Gluconacetobacter diazotrophicus PA1 5: one gene and its partner. Each later gene encodes a partner of the first gene's protein in a complex. Links are inferred from orthologs where the notes say so. Each region holds a gene or a part of one and is shown on either strand. Other genes may lie near its edges.

The links. The genes of interacting proteins can lie anywhere in the genome.
Region 2: the proteins of ccmB (region 1) and ccmE are in contact, whole or in part, in a solved structure (PDB 8CE8), measured with the Escherichia coli proteins. The link is inferred for Gluconacetobacter diazotrophicus PA1 5 from one-to-one orthologs.

Annotation. Positions count from the first base shown.
Region 1 is NC_010125.1:1,351,984-1,359,720, reverse strand. The notes cover bases 4,716-7,676. They hold ccmB (heme exporter protein CcmB), read left to right. Parts: upstream 4,716-5,836; coding sequence 5,837-6,517; downstream 6,518-7,676. Other genes in these bases: GDI_RS06415 (type III PLP-dependent enzyme), read right to left, coding at 6,610-7,676; ccmA (heme ABC exporter ATP-binding protein CcmA), read left to right, coding at 5,127-5,840; acnA (aconitate hydratase AcnA), read right to left, coding at 4,716-4,912. Outside these bases: GDI_RS06440 (ABC transporter substrate-binding protein/permease), read right to left, coding at 1-1,402; GDI_RS06435 (amino acid ABC transporter ATP-binding protein), read right to left, coding at 1,399-2,196; more of acnA, read right to left, coding at 2,219-4,715; more of GDI_RS06415, read right to left, coding at 7,677-7,737. UniProt on the Escherichia coli protein: Required for the export of heme to the periplasm for the biogenesis of c-type cytochromes.
Region 2 is NC_010125.1:3,537,292-3,542,678, forward strand. Bases 1-2,999 are described here. They hold ccmE (cytochrome c maturation protein CcmE), read left to right. Parts: upstream 1-1,238; coding sequence 1,239-1,760; downstream 1,761-2,999. Other genes in these bases: GDI_RS16295 (YciI family protein), read right to left, coding at 1-62; GDI_RS16305 (hypothetical protein), read left to right, coding at 1,060-1,242; GDI_RS16315 (heme lyase CcmF/NrfE family subunit), read left to right, coding at 1,757-2,999. Outside these bases: more of GDI_RS16315, read left to right, coding at 3,000-3,736; GDI_RS16320 (redoxin domain-containing protein), read left to right, coding at 3,733-4,314; GDI_RS16325 (cytochrome c-type biogenesis protein), read left to right, coding at 4,311-4,787; c-type cytochrome biogenesis protein CcmI, read left to right, coding at 4,795-5,387. UniProt on the Escherichia coli protein: Heme chaperone required for the biogenesis of c-type cytochromes. Transiently binds heme delivered by CcmC and transfers the heme to apo-cytochromes in a process facilitated by CcmF and CcmH.

The sequences.
Region 1 (7,737 bases):
CGATCAGCAGGCCGGTGCCGAAATAATCGTAATAGGTCGAGGACAACCGCACATAGGTCTGGCTGAGTTCGGTCAGCGTGATCACGCTGACCAGCGACGAGTCCTTCAGCAGCGAGATGAAATCGTTGGTCATCACCGGGATGACCATGCGCACCGCCTGCGGCACCACCACGAAGCGCAGGGCCTGCATGTGGGTCATGTTCAGGGCCAGCGCGGCCTCGACCTGGCCGCGTGCGACGGATTGCAGGCCGGCGCGGTAATTCTCGGCCTCGTAGGCCGCGTAATTCATGCCCAGGGCCACGACGCCGGCCACGAAGGGCGACAGGCGCAGCCCGATGCCCGGCAGGGCATAGAAGATGAACAGGATCTGGATCAGCAGCGGGGTGCCGCGCACGATTTCGACATACAGCGTCGCCAGCGCCCCCAGCCAGCGCGGCCCATACCGCCGCAGCAGCGCCAGGGCCAGCCCCAGCCCGACCGCCACCACCATGGCGCAGGCCGACACCGCGAGCGTCAGTACCGCGCCATGCAGCAGCAGCGGCAGGAAGCTGACATACCGGTCCACCCGCGCGCGCCAGCCGTGGCGGGGGCAGTGGCCGCCATGTAATGCCGCCATTGCGTCCGGCGCGATATCGGGCGTGGTCGCATCCATGGTCAGGTCCGCCATGGCAGGCGTCCACAGGTTCCAGCGCGCGAGGATCCGGTGCAGTTCGCCGTCGCGGATCATGCCGTCCAGCGCCGTATTCACCTGGTCGCGCAGCGTGGTGTTCCCCTGGGCGAAGGCGACGCCGTAGGCCACCCGGCCGATCGGGTCCCCCACCAGCTTCAGCCCCGGATCGGGCGCGCCGTAATAGAGCGCGATGGTGCCGTCCAGCAGCACCGCATCCAGCCGGCCGTTCTTCAGGTCGGTGTAGGCGTTGGTTTCTTCCTCGTACGATCGGATGCGAATCGTGGGGTCGGCCTGCAGCATGCGTTCGGCCGTGGTGTCCTTCAGCGTGCCGACGACATGCCCGCGCAGCGCCGCCAGCGTATCGAGCCCCTGCTGGTCGCGGCGGACGGTGATGCGTTCCGACGTGACGTAATAGGGATGGCTGAACAGCACGCCCTGTTCATGCTCGGGCGTGATCTCGATCCCGTCGATGACCATGTCGTACAGCCCGCGCTGCAGGCCGGGAATCAGCCCGTCCCAGTCGTTCTGCACGAATTGGGTCGGACGGCCGAGACGGCGGGCGATGGCCTGGGCGATGTCGTATTCGTAACCGGTCAGGCGGGACTGGTCGGCGGGGTCGTGGAAGACGAACGGCACGTTCGCCTCGGCATCCGACGCCCAGCGCAGCGGCGCGGCATGGGCATGTCCCACCATGACCGCCGCCAGCAGCAGCAATGCGACAAACAGCCTCATAACATGGACCTGAGAAACCGGCGGGTGCGCGCATCCTTCGGGGCGACATAGAGCGTGTCGGGATCGTCGATTTCGACGATTTCGCCGCCATCCATGAACACGACGCGGTCGGACGCCGCCCGGGCGAAGCGCATGTCGTGCGTCACCACGATCTGGGTCATGCCTTCCGCGTCCAGGGCGCGCATCACCGACAGGACTTCCTCGGCCAGTTCGGGATCGAGGGCCGAGGTCGGTTCGTCATACAGCATCACGTCGGGGCGCATCGCCAGCGCGCGGGCGATGGCGGCGCGCTGCTGCTGGCCGCCCGAGAGCGTGTCCGGGTAACGGGTGGCGATCGCGGCCAGGCCGACCTTGTCCAGCAGGGCCAGGGCATCGGCCCGGGCGATGTCGGGCTTCACGTGCTTCACGCGGACGGGCGCCAGCATGACGTTGTCCAGCACGGTGCGGTGGGGAAACAGGTTGAAGGACTGGAACACCATGCCAACATGCGCCCGCAGGCGATGGGCCGCGTCCTCGTCCGCGCGGGTCCAGCGGGGGCTGGTGCGCGCGATGGTCACGTCCGCGATCGAGACCGAACCGGAATCGGGAATTTCAAGAAAATTGAGGCAGCGCAGGAAGGTCGATTTGCCGCAGCCGGACGGCCCGATGATCGACACCAGTTCGCCGCGCGTCACGCTGAGCGAAATGCCGCGCAGGACATCCTGCCCGTCGAAGACCTTGCGGATGCGCTCGGCCCGCACGACCGGGTCGGCAAAAAACGCCGGCCCGGGAGAACCCGGGCCGGCGCCAGACATTTCAGATAGAGAAAAAAGCGGCTCAGGCAGCTTTGGTCATCCCGCGCAAGACATACTGCAGGATGCCACCATGCCGGTAATACTCGACCTCGTCCAGCGTATCGACGCGGCAGAGCAGGGGCACGTCTTCCTTCGAGCCGTCGGCGCGGGTGATCGTCATCGTCAGCGTCATGCGCGGCGTGATCTTGTCCAGACCATGGATGTCGATCTTTTCGTCACCCTTCAGGCCCAGCGTCTTGCGCGTCACGCCGTCCTTGAACAGCAGGGGCAGGACGCCCATGCCGACCAGGTTGGAGCGATGGATGCGCTCGAAGCTTTCGGCCACGACGGCGCGGACGCCCAGCAGCAGGGTGCCCTTCGCCGCCCAGTCGCGCGACGAGCCCATGCCGTATTCCTTGCCGCCGAAGACGACCAGGGGTACGCCCTCCTTCTTGTATTCCATCGCGACGTCGTAGATCGAGCCTTCCTTCCCGTCGGGGAAGTGCTTGGACAGGCCCCCTTCGGTGCCCGGCAGCATCTCGTTCTTGATGCGGATGTTCGCGAAGGTGCCGCGCACCATGATCCGGTCGTTGCCGCGACGCGAGCCGTAGGAGTTGAAGTCCGCCTTGGAAACCTGATGTTCCTTCAGGTAGACGCCCGCGGGCGAGCTTTCCTTGATCGCACCGGCCGGCGAGATGTGGTCGGTAGTGATGTTGTCGCCCAGCAGCGCCAGCACGCGGGCCCCCACGATGTCACCCTTCGGCTTCGGCTCGGGGGTGATCTCCTGGAAGTACGGCGGGTCCTGCACGTAGGTCGAGCTCGGATCCCACTTGTAGGTCTCGGACCCGGTCGCGACCTTCAGGGCCTGCCATTCCTTGGTGCCCTTGCTGATCTGGCTGTAGCGCTTGATGAACTCCTCACGGGTGATGGAGGAGCCGATCAGTTCGGCGATTTCCTTGTTGGTCGGCCAGATGTCCTTCAGATAGACCGGCTTGCCGTCCTTCGAGGTGCCGAGCGGCGCGGTGGTGATGTCCTCGCGCATCGTGCCCAGCAGCGAGTACGCGACCACCAGCGGCGGGCTGGCCAGGTAGTTGGCCCGCACGTTCGGGGAAATACGGCCCTCGAAATTGCGGTTGCCCGACAGGACCGACACGGCGACCAGCTTGTTGCCTTCGATCGCATCGACGATGTGATCTTCCAGCGGGCCGGAATTGCCGATGCAGGTCGTGCAGCCATAGCCGACGGTGTTGAAGCCCATCGCATCCAGCTCTTCCGTCAGGCCGGCGCGGTTCAGGTAGTCTGTGACGACCTGCGACCCGGGGGCCAGCGACGTCTTCACCCACGGCTTCGGCTTCAGGCCCAGGGCCCGCGCCTTCTTCGCCACCAGGCCGGCCGCGATCAGCACCGCCGGGTTGGAGGTGTTGGTGCAGGACGTGATGGCGGCGATCACCACGTCACCGTGGCCGATTTCGTAGTTCGTGCCGGCGACTTTCGCCTTCTTGTGCGCGTCGGCGGCGGGAACGCCCAGGCCGCCCGTCAGCTCGGTCTCGAACGCCGAGGTCGCGTTGGTCAGCGGCACGCGGTCCTGCGGGCGCTTCGGGCCGGCCAGCGACGGCACGACGGTCGACAGGTCCAGTTCCAGCGTGTCGGTGAACACCGGCTCGGGCGATTCCGCGGTGCGGAACATGCCCTGGGCCTTCAGGTATTCCTCGGTCAGCTTGATGCGGTGTTCGTCACGGCCGGTCTGGCGCAGGTAATGCAGCGTCAGCTCGTCCACCGGGAAGAAGCCGCAGGTCGCGCCGTATTCCGGGGCCATGTTGGCGATCGTCGCACGGTCGGCGACCGGCAGGTGATCCAGCGCCGGGCCGAAGAATTCGACGAACTTGCCGACCACGCCCTTCTTGCGCAGCATCTGCGTGACCGTCAGCACCAGGTCGGTCGCGGTCGCGCCTTCCGGCAGCTTGCCGACCAACTTGAAGCCGATGACATCGGGGATCAGCATCGCGATCGGCTGGCCCAGCATCGCGGCCTCGGCCTCGATCCCGCCGACGCCCCAGCCCAGCACGCCCATGCCGTTCACCATCGTGGTGTGGCTGTCGGTGCCGTACAGGGTGTCGGGGTAGGCATAATCCTTGCCGTCGACATGCGCCGTCCACACCGCCTGGGCGATGTATTCCAGGTTCACCTGGTGGCAGATGCCCGTGCCCGGCGGCACGACCGAGAAGTTCTCGAACGCTTCCTGGCCCCAGCGCAGGAAGGCATAGCGCTCGCCATTGCGTTCGAATTCGATCGTGACGTTCTTCTGCAGCGCGTCCGGCGTGCCGGCCACGTCCACCATCACCGAGTGATCGATGACCAGGTTGACGGGAACCAGCGGGTTCACCTTCTGCGGGTCGCCCTTCAGCTTCAGGATGCCGTCACGCATCGCCGCCAGGTCGACGACGGCGGGAACGCCCGTGAAATCCTGCATCAGGATGCGCGCGGGCTTGAAGGGAACTTCCTTCGTGCTGGCGCCCTTGGGCAGCCATGCCGCGATCGCGCGGGCGTCGTCGACGCTGTAGGAGCGTCCATCCTCGAAGCGCAGGATATTTTCCAGCAGCACCTTCAGGCTGACCGGAAGACGACTGACGTCGCCGATCGTCTTCTCCGCTTCAGGAATCGAGAAATAATGGTACGTCTTGCCGTCCACATGCAGCGAACGGCCTGTCTTGATTGAATCGTGCCCAACCGACTTCATTGGTTTTTCCTCCGAGGCGTCAGCAACGGATTATCCAACTGAAGCACGACTTCCGCGCTGGCGGTGTGATCCCTCTGGACAACCGGCTTGATCTCCCAACGGTCGTAGAACATACCCGGACGCGGTTGCGACACAAGGCAGCCCCGGTAACAAGAACGCGGGAAGACCCCGTGACGGACCCGGGGCCGTCACCCCCGACCACGAGCCCAGGAGCATCGCCATCCCTGCCTTTCCCGCCTCGGCCAGCCCGCTGCTGGATGTCGAAAATATCTCGGTTTTCCGCGGGGAACGGCTGGTTCTCGACGGCGTCGGGCTGCGGCTGGACGCGGGTGACGCGCTGCTGCTGACGGGGCCGAACGGGGCGGGAAAGTCCACGTTGCTGCGCGTGCTGGCAGGGCTGCGCAAACCGGAAGGCGGCCATGTGCTGTGGGCAGGGATCGATGCGCTGTCGGACCGGACGGCCCATGCCGCGCGCATTGCGTATCTGGGCCATCAGGACGCGCTGAAACCCGGCCTGACCCTGCGCGAAAACCTGTTCCTGGCCGCGCGGGCGGGCGGGTCCGATCCCGATCGGGCCATGGCGGCGCTGGATCTTTCGGGTTTGGCCGACCTGCCCGCCCGCCTGCTGTCCGCCGGGCAGAAACGGCGGGCCGCGCTGGCGCGGGTGGTGCTGGCGCAGGCGCCGCTATGGCTGCTGGACGAACCCAGCCTGGGGCTGGACAGCATGGCGATCGGCCTGCTGGAGACGCTGTTTCAGACCCATCGGGAGGCTGGCGGAATCGTGATTGCAACCACCCATGTTCCCCTGCCGCTGCCGGACGCGAAAACCCTGGTCCTGCCCGGCGCGACCGAACCGGCGCCGGATTTTGGGATGGAATCAGGATTCGATTCCCATGCGGACCACTCCCACGCGGACCACTGGGCATGAACGCGTCGATTCCCGCCCTGCTGGCCGCCGTCATCGGGCGCGACCTGCGGCTGGCGCTGCGTCACGGGGCCGACACGCTGGGTGCCGTGCTGTTCTTCATCCTGGCGGGGGCGCTGTTTCCCCTGGCGCTGGGCCCGTCGCCCGAACTGCTGCGCCGGATGGCGCCGGGCATCGTCTGGGTCTGCGCCCTGCTGGCCGCCCTGCTGCCGCTGGACCGCCTGTTCGGGTCCGAACTGGAAGACGGGTCGCTGGACCAGTTGATGCTGTCGGGCCTGCCGCCCGCCCTGGTCGCGCTGGCCAAGATGGTGGCGCACTGGCTGACCACCGGCCTGCCGCTTCTGGTCGCGGCGGGGCCGCTGGCCATCATGCTGGGACTGCCGCTGCCGGTCCTGCCGATCCTGCTGGGGGGGCTGGCGCTGGGCACGATCGTGCTGTCGCTGATCGGCGGCATGGCGGCATCCGTGGTGCTGGGCGCGCGGCGCGGCGGCGTGCTGCTGCCGCTGCTGGTGCTGCCGCTGGCAACCCCCGCGCTGATCTTCGGCGCGGCGGCGCTGGACGCGGCGCAGACCGGCCTGTCCTGGACGCCGGACCTGGAATTGCTGGGCGCCTTCCTGGCCGGGGCACTGCCGCTGTGCCCGCTGGCAGCGGGGGCCGGGTTGCGCGCGGCGGTCGAGTAGGGGGCAGTCCGGAGCCAAAGGCCGCCGGCCTTTGGAAACCGATTCGTTATGATCCGATCGGTGTGCGGGGCATCACGCCCCTGCACGGTCCATCAGATATAATGCTCAGTCAGCGGGGCGAAGCCGTTGAAGCTGGTCGAGCAGTAGGTCGAGACATAGGCCCCGGTCGACAGCAATTCGATCCGGTCGCCGCAGGCCAGGTCCAGCGGCAGGGCGTAGGGCGCCTTTTCGTACATGATGTCGGCACCGTCGCAGGTCGGGCCGGCGATGGCCACCCGCCCGGCGGGCGATCCGTCATGGGGCGTGCGGATGCCGTAGCGGATGGATTCGCCCTCGGTCTCCGCCAGCCCGCCGAAGCGGCCGATATCCAGATAGACCCAGCGTGGCCCGTCCTGCTGCCCGCGCCGCGTGACCAGCACGACCTCCGACGACACCACGCCGGCATCGCCGACGATGAAGCGCCCGGGCTCGACGATCATTTCCGGCAGGTCATTGCCGAAATGCTCGGTCATCGCGTGGCTGATCGCCACCGCGAACCGGTCGATCTCGGGCACGTCCTCGCGGTAGCGGATCGGGAAGCCGCCGCCCAGATTGACCATGCGCAGGTTCAGACCGGCCGCGGCCAGGTCGGTGAACAGCATGCCCACCCGCGCGATCGCGGCCTCGTACGCATCGGTGCTGGTCTGCTGGCTGCCGACATGGAACGACAGGCCGTACGGGTCCAGCCCCATGTCGCGGGCGCGCAGCATCAGGTCGCGCGCGCTGTCCAGCGTGGTGCCGAACTTGCGCGACAGCGGCCATTCCGCGCCCTCGTTCTCGACGATCAGGCGGCAATAGACGCGCGAACCGGGGGCGTGACGCGCCAGCTTTTCCAGTTCCTCGATGCTGTCGAAGGCGAACATGGTCACCCCGGCCTGGTGGGCCTGGGCGATCGCGGATGCCTTCTTGACCGTGTTGCCGAACGAGATGTCCGCCCCGGCGGCCCCGGCCGCGAGGCAAAGGCGGATTTCCTCCCACGACGCGGCGTCGAACGCCGAGCCGAGGGACACCAGCCGGCGCAGGATGGCCGGCGCCGGATTGGCCTTCACGGCATAATAGATGCGCGCCAGCGGCAGCGCCGCGCGCAGCGACTGATAGCGGGCCTCGACACGATCGACGTCGACGACGAGGCAAGGCGTGGCAGGGGCCTGTTCGGCCAGAAAACGGGCGATCTTGGGAGT
Region 2 (5,387 bases), 2.2 Mb from region 1 along the record:
CGGGTGGCCATGCGCGTTTCCAGCGCGCCCGGCTTGTCGGTGCAGATGATCGCGAAAAGCATGGAAAGTCCCCTGTCCCAGGAATCGGCCGGCCTGCCCGGCGTGGGTGAACAATCTGCCATGATCGGCACAGGCCGTGCCTTTCTTCGCATGATAGTGTAGGACCGGAAAGCGAAACGCCCCCGCCGTCATACGACGGATGCATAGATTGTGACAGGAGCCCTCCGCCGGACGCGGGGGGAACGAAACCGTCTTGAACGCCACGCAGAGCCTCGCCGCACGCACCGGCGGTTTTTTCCATCGCTACGCCAACCCGGGACGGTTTCTCCGGCTGGGGGCGCGCCTGCAGCCCTGGCTGACCTGGCCGGCCCTTGCGCTCTCGATAACCGGGATCGTCTGGGGGCTGTTCTTCTCGCCCGCCGACTGGCAGCAGGGCGACAGCGTGCGGATCATGTATGTGCACGTGCCGGCGGCGTGGCTGGCCTCGTCGGGCTACATGGCGCTGGCGGTCTGCTCCCTGCTGTCTCTGGTCTGGCGGCACCCGCTGGCCGACCTGGCGGCCGTCGAGATCGGGCCGGTCGGCGCCGCCATCACCGCCGTCTGCCTGGCCACCGGTTCGCTGTGGGGCAAGCCGATGTGGGGCACGTGGTGGGTATGGGACGCGCGCCTGACGTCGGTGCTGGTCCTGTTCTTCCTCTATCTGGGCCATATCGCCCTGATCCGCGCGTTCGACGAACCGCAGCGCGGCTATCGCGCCGCCGCCATCCTGGGGCTGGCCGGCGCGGTGGACCTGCCGATCATCAAGTTCAGCGTGCAGTGGTGGAACACCCTGCACCAGCCCGACAGCATCAGCCCTGACCGGCGCGCCCACCATGTCCACCGCCATGCTGTGGCCGCTGCTGGTCTGCACAATTGGCTTCACGCTGGGCTTCGCCGCCATCGTGTCGCGCGCCTGCGCGCCGCCATCATGGAAAGCCGGGTGCGCACCGCCCTGGCCGCCCGGCGCGGCCGCCCGGCGGCGCGCGAGGACGCCGGCGCGGGCCTGGACGGAGCCGTCGCATGACCCACCTGCCCTATATCGTCGCGTCCTATGGCATGACCATCGGGCTGGCCATCATCCTGGGCGGCGGTGCGGCGCTGCGCCTGCGTCGGGCGAAGGCCCGCCTGGCAACGGTCGAAGCGAAAGCCCGCCTGGCCACGGTCGAGGCGAAGGCCCGCCAGGCGACGGGGCGGCAGGCATGACCCGCAAGAGCCGCCGCCTGTGGCTGGTGGGCGCGTGCCTGCTGGGGCTGGGCACTGCCACCGCCCTGGTGCTGAACGCGTTTTCGTCCAACATCGTCTTCTTCATGGCGCCGTCGCAGGTCCGGGCCCATCCGCCGGCCGCCGACCGCACGATCCGGCTGGGCGGCATGGTGGTGGCGGGGTCGGTGCGGCGCCAGACACAGGGCGACACGCCGATCGCGCTGTTCGACGTGACCGACGGCCAGGCCGCCGTCACCGTGCGCTATGCCGGCATCCTGCCCGACCTGTTCCGCGAGGGACAGAGCGTGGTCGCCGTCGGCACCGTGGCGCCGGACGGCGCCTTCCGCGCCAGCGAGGTCCTGGCCAAGCATGACGAGACCTATATGCCCAAGGAAGTGGCCGAGGCGCTGCGCCGCAGCGGCAAGTGGGACCCGCGCTACGGCAAGGCCCCCGACGCCGCAAGCTGGAACACCATGACCGTGGGCGATGCGCGCCACGGCGAGGCCAACCGGTCATGACGCCGGAACTGGGCAATTTCGCGCTGGCGCTGGCCTGCTGCCTGGCCGGCGGGCAGGCGATCCTGCCGCTGGTGGGCGCGCGGCGGCGCGACCCGCGGCTGATGGCGCTGGCCCCCGCCCTGGCGGTGGGGCAGATGCTGGCGCTGGCCTTTTCCTTCGCATGCCTGATCGATGCGGCGGTGCGTGACGATTTCTCGGTCCAGAACGTCGCGGCCAACAGCGCCGCCGCCAAGCCGCTGCTGTACAAAATCACCGGCGTATGGGGCAATCACGAGGGATCGGTACTGCTGTGGGCGCTGATCCTGGGGATCTGCGGCGGGGCGGTGGCACTGTTCGGCCGCAACCTGCCCTCTGCCCTGCGGGCGCGGGTCATCGCGGTCCTGGGCGGCGTTTCGGCCGGCTTCCAGCTGTTCTGCCTGACGACGTCCAATCCGTTCGACCGCGTCTGGCCCGCGCCGATGGACGGCCAGGGCATGAACCCGCTGCTGCAGGACCCGGGCCTGGCCTTCCATCCGCCCATTCTCTACACCGGCTATGTCGGCTTCGCCGTGCCCTTCGCCTTCGCCGTCGCCGCCCTGATCGAGGGACGGGTGGACGCCGCCTGGGGCCGCTGGGTCCGCCCCTGGGCCGTCGCGGCCTGGTGCTTCCTGACCTGCGGCATCGCGCTGGGGTCGTGGTGGTCGTACTACGTGCTGGGCTGGGGCGGCTACTGGTTCTGGGACCCGGTGGAAAACGCGTCGCTGATCCCGTGGCTGACCGGCACCGCGCTGGTCCATTCCGCCATCGTGGTGGAAAAGCGCGAGGCGCTGAAGATCTGGACCGTGCTGCTGGCCATCGGCACATTCTCGTTCTCGCTGTCCGGCACGTTCCTGGTCCGCTCGGGCATTCTCAATTCCGTCCATGCCTTCGCCAACGACCCGGCGCGCGGCATCTTCATCCTGGGCCTGCTGGCGCTGGTCATCGGCGGGTCGCTGCTGCTGTTCGCGATCCGCGCGCCGGCGCTGGTGGCGGGCGGCCTGTTCGCGCCGGTCTCGCGCGAGGGGCTGCTGGTCGTGAACAATATCCTGCTGTGCTCGATCTGCGCGGTGGTGCTGACCGGGACCATGTATCCGCCCTTCATGTCGCTGCTGTTCGGCAAGACGATTTCGGTCGGCAAGCCGTTCTTCGACGCCACGGCGGCGCCGCTGGCGATTCCGCTTCTGGCCTTCATGGGGTTCGGCCCGATGATGCCGTGGAAGCGCGCCCAGTTCTGGCCCGTGCTGCGCCGGCTGTGGTGGGCCGGGATCGTCACCGCCCTCGCCTTCTGCCTGATGGCCTGGCGCATCCGCGACGTGCTGCCGCTGCTGGCCGCGACCGGCGCGGTCTGGGTGATCGCGGCCAGCGTCGCCGACATTGCCGAGCGCGTCCGCCTGTTCCGCATCCCGCCCGGCGCCAGCCTGCAGCGCGCGCGCATGCTGCCGCGCGCGGCGCTGGGCGCGGCCCTGGCCCATGCCGGCGTCGGCATCAGCGTGCTGGGGCTGGCCGCCATGTCGCAGGCCCAGCACCGCATCGTCGAGGTCCGGGTCGGCCAGACCGAGATGCTGGCCGGCGACGCCTGGACCCTGACCGCGATCCGCGCGGCCCCCGGCCCGAACTACACGTCCCTGATCGCGACGATCGAGGTCCGGCATGACGGCAGGCTGGTCACCGTGCTGCATCCGTCCAAGCGCACCTTCCCCAGCCAGAACCAGACGACGACCGAGGTCGCCATCCATACCAACCTGATGTCCGACCTGTACGGCGTGCTGGGCGACCGGCACGGCACCGACGCCGACCCGACCTACGTGCTGCGCCTGCACTACAATCCGCTGGCGCCGTGGATGTGGCTGGGCGGGCTGATCATGGCGCTGGGCGGGGCGCTGTCGCTGTCCGACCGGCGGACGCGCGTCGGCGCGCCGCGCCGCGCCGCCGCCCCCGGCATGGTGGCCGCGCAATGACCGGTACCGTGCCGCATCCCCCGAACCTGGCGCGGCGGCGCCTGCTGATGGCGGCGCCGCTGGCCGCCGCCGGGGTGGCGGGAGTGGCGTTCTGGCGCATGCTGTCGGGCATGAGCCAGGGATCGTTCGACCCGCACGACATCCACGCCCCGGTGCTGAACCGCCCGGTGCCCGATTTCAAGCTGCCGGACCAGACCCCCGGCCAGGGATTCGGCACCGCCGACCTGCGCGCGCTGCAGGCGCCGGTCCTGGTGAATTTCTTCGCGTCCTGGTGCATCCCGTGCGTCGCGGAGATGCCCGAACTGAACGCATTGAAGGACCGGCTGCCGATCTGGGGCATCGCCTACAAGGACAAGCCGGACGACGCCGCCGGCTTCGTGAAGCGCGCCGGCAACCCCTACGCGCGCATCGCCGGCGACCTGTCGGGCATGACCGCCATCGACTGGGGCGTGTCCGGCGTGCCGGAATCCTTCCTGGTCGGGCCGGGCGGCGTGATCCGCTGGCACAGCGCCGCCGCGCTGGACGCCGACACGGTTCGCGGCACGCTGCTGCCCCTGGCCGCGAGCCTGCATTCATGAGGACCACGGCGCGCACCCTGCTGGTCACGCTGGTCCTGGCCGCCGGGCTGTCGCCCCTGGCGGCGGCGGCGGTCGACGATCCGTCGGAAATGCTGCCCGACCCGCGCCAGGAAGCCCGGGCCGAGGCGATCGGCGCGCAATTGCGCTGCCTGGTCTGCCAGAACGAATCGATCGAGGACAGCAGTGCCGGGCTCCTGATCCGCGACCTGCGCCACGTGGTGCGCGATCACGTCGCCCGGGGTGAGTCCAACCGGCAGATCATGGACTGGATGGTCGGCCGCTACGGCAATTTCATCCGGCTGCGCCCGGCGCTGACCATCGGCACCCTCCTGTTGTGGGGCATGCCGGTGCTGGCCCTGCTGGCGGGGATCGGCGCGGCCGCCCTGGCCTTCCGCCGGTCGCGGGGCACCGCGCCCGCGCCGCTGAGCGACGCCGAACGCGCGCGCCTGACCGACCTGACCGGACCGCGCTGAGGGGCTTATGATCTGGATTGGCATTTTCCTGCTCAGCACGGTCGTGCTGCTGCCCGCGATCGTCGCGATTCGCCGCACGGACCGCCTGACGGATGAACGCGCATCCGCCCTGCTGCTGCATTACGCGCAACTGGCCGAACTGGACCGCGACCGGCAGGACGGGCTGATCGCGGACAGCGAACATCTGGGCGCCGTGCTGGAAGTCCAGCGGCGGCTGCTGGCCACCGACGCGGCGCCGGCACGGAGCCTGGGCCGCGCGGCGAGGGTGCCGGCCGTCGTGGTGGCGCTGCTGCTGATCCCGGCTTCGGCGGTGGGGCTGTACCTGCTCTGCGGCCATCCGGCGCTGCCGGCCCAGCCCCTGGCGCCGCGCCTGGCCGCCCTGCATGCCCAGGACCATCGCGACGACGCGCTGCTGGCGGAACTGCGCACCGGCCTGGCCCGCATGGCCCCCGACGACCCCAACCGCTTCCGGGGGTACCTGCTGCTGGGCCAGGCGGAAGCCGCCCGCATGCATTACGCCGACGCCGCCGAGGCCTGGCGGCAGGCGACCGCCATCCAGTTCATCCCCGAAATCGCGGCCCGCGCGGCCGAGGCCCAGAC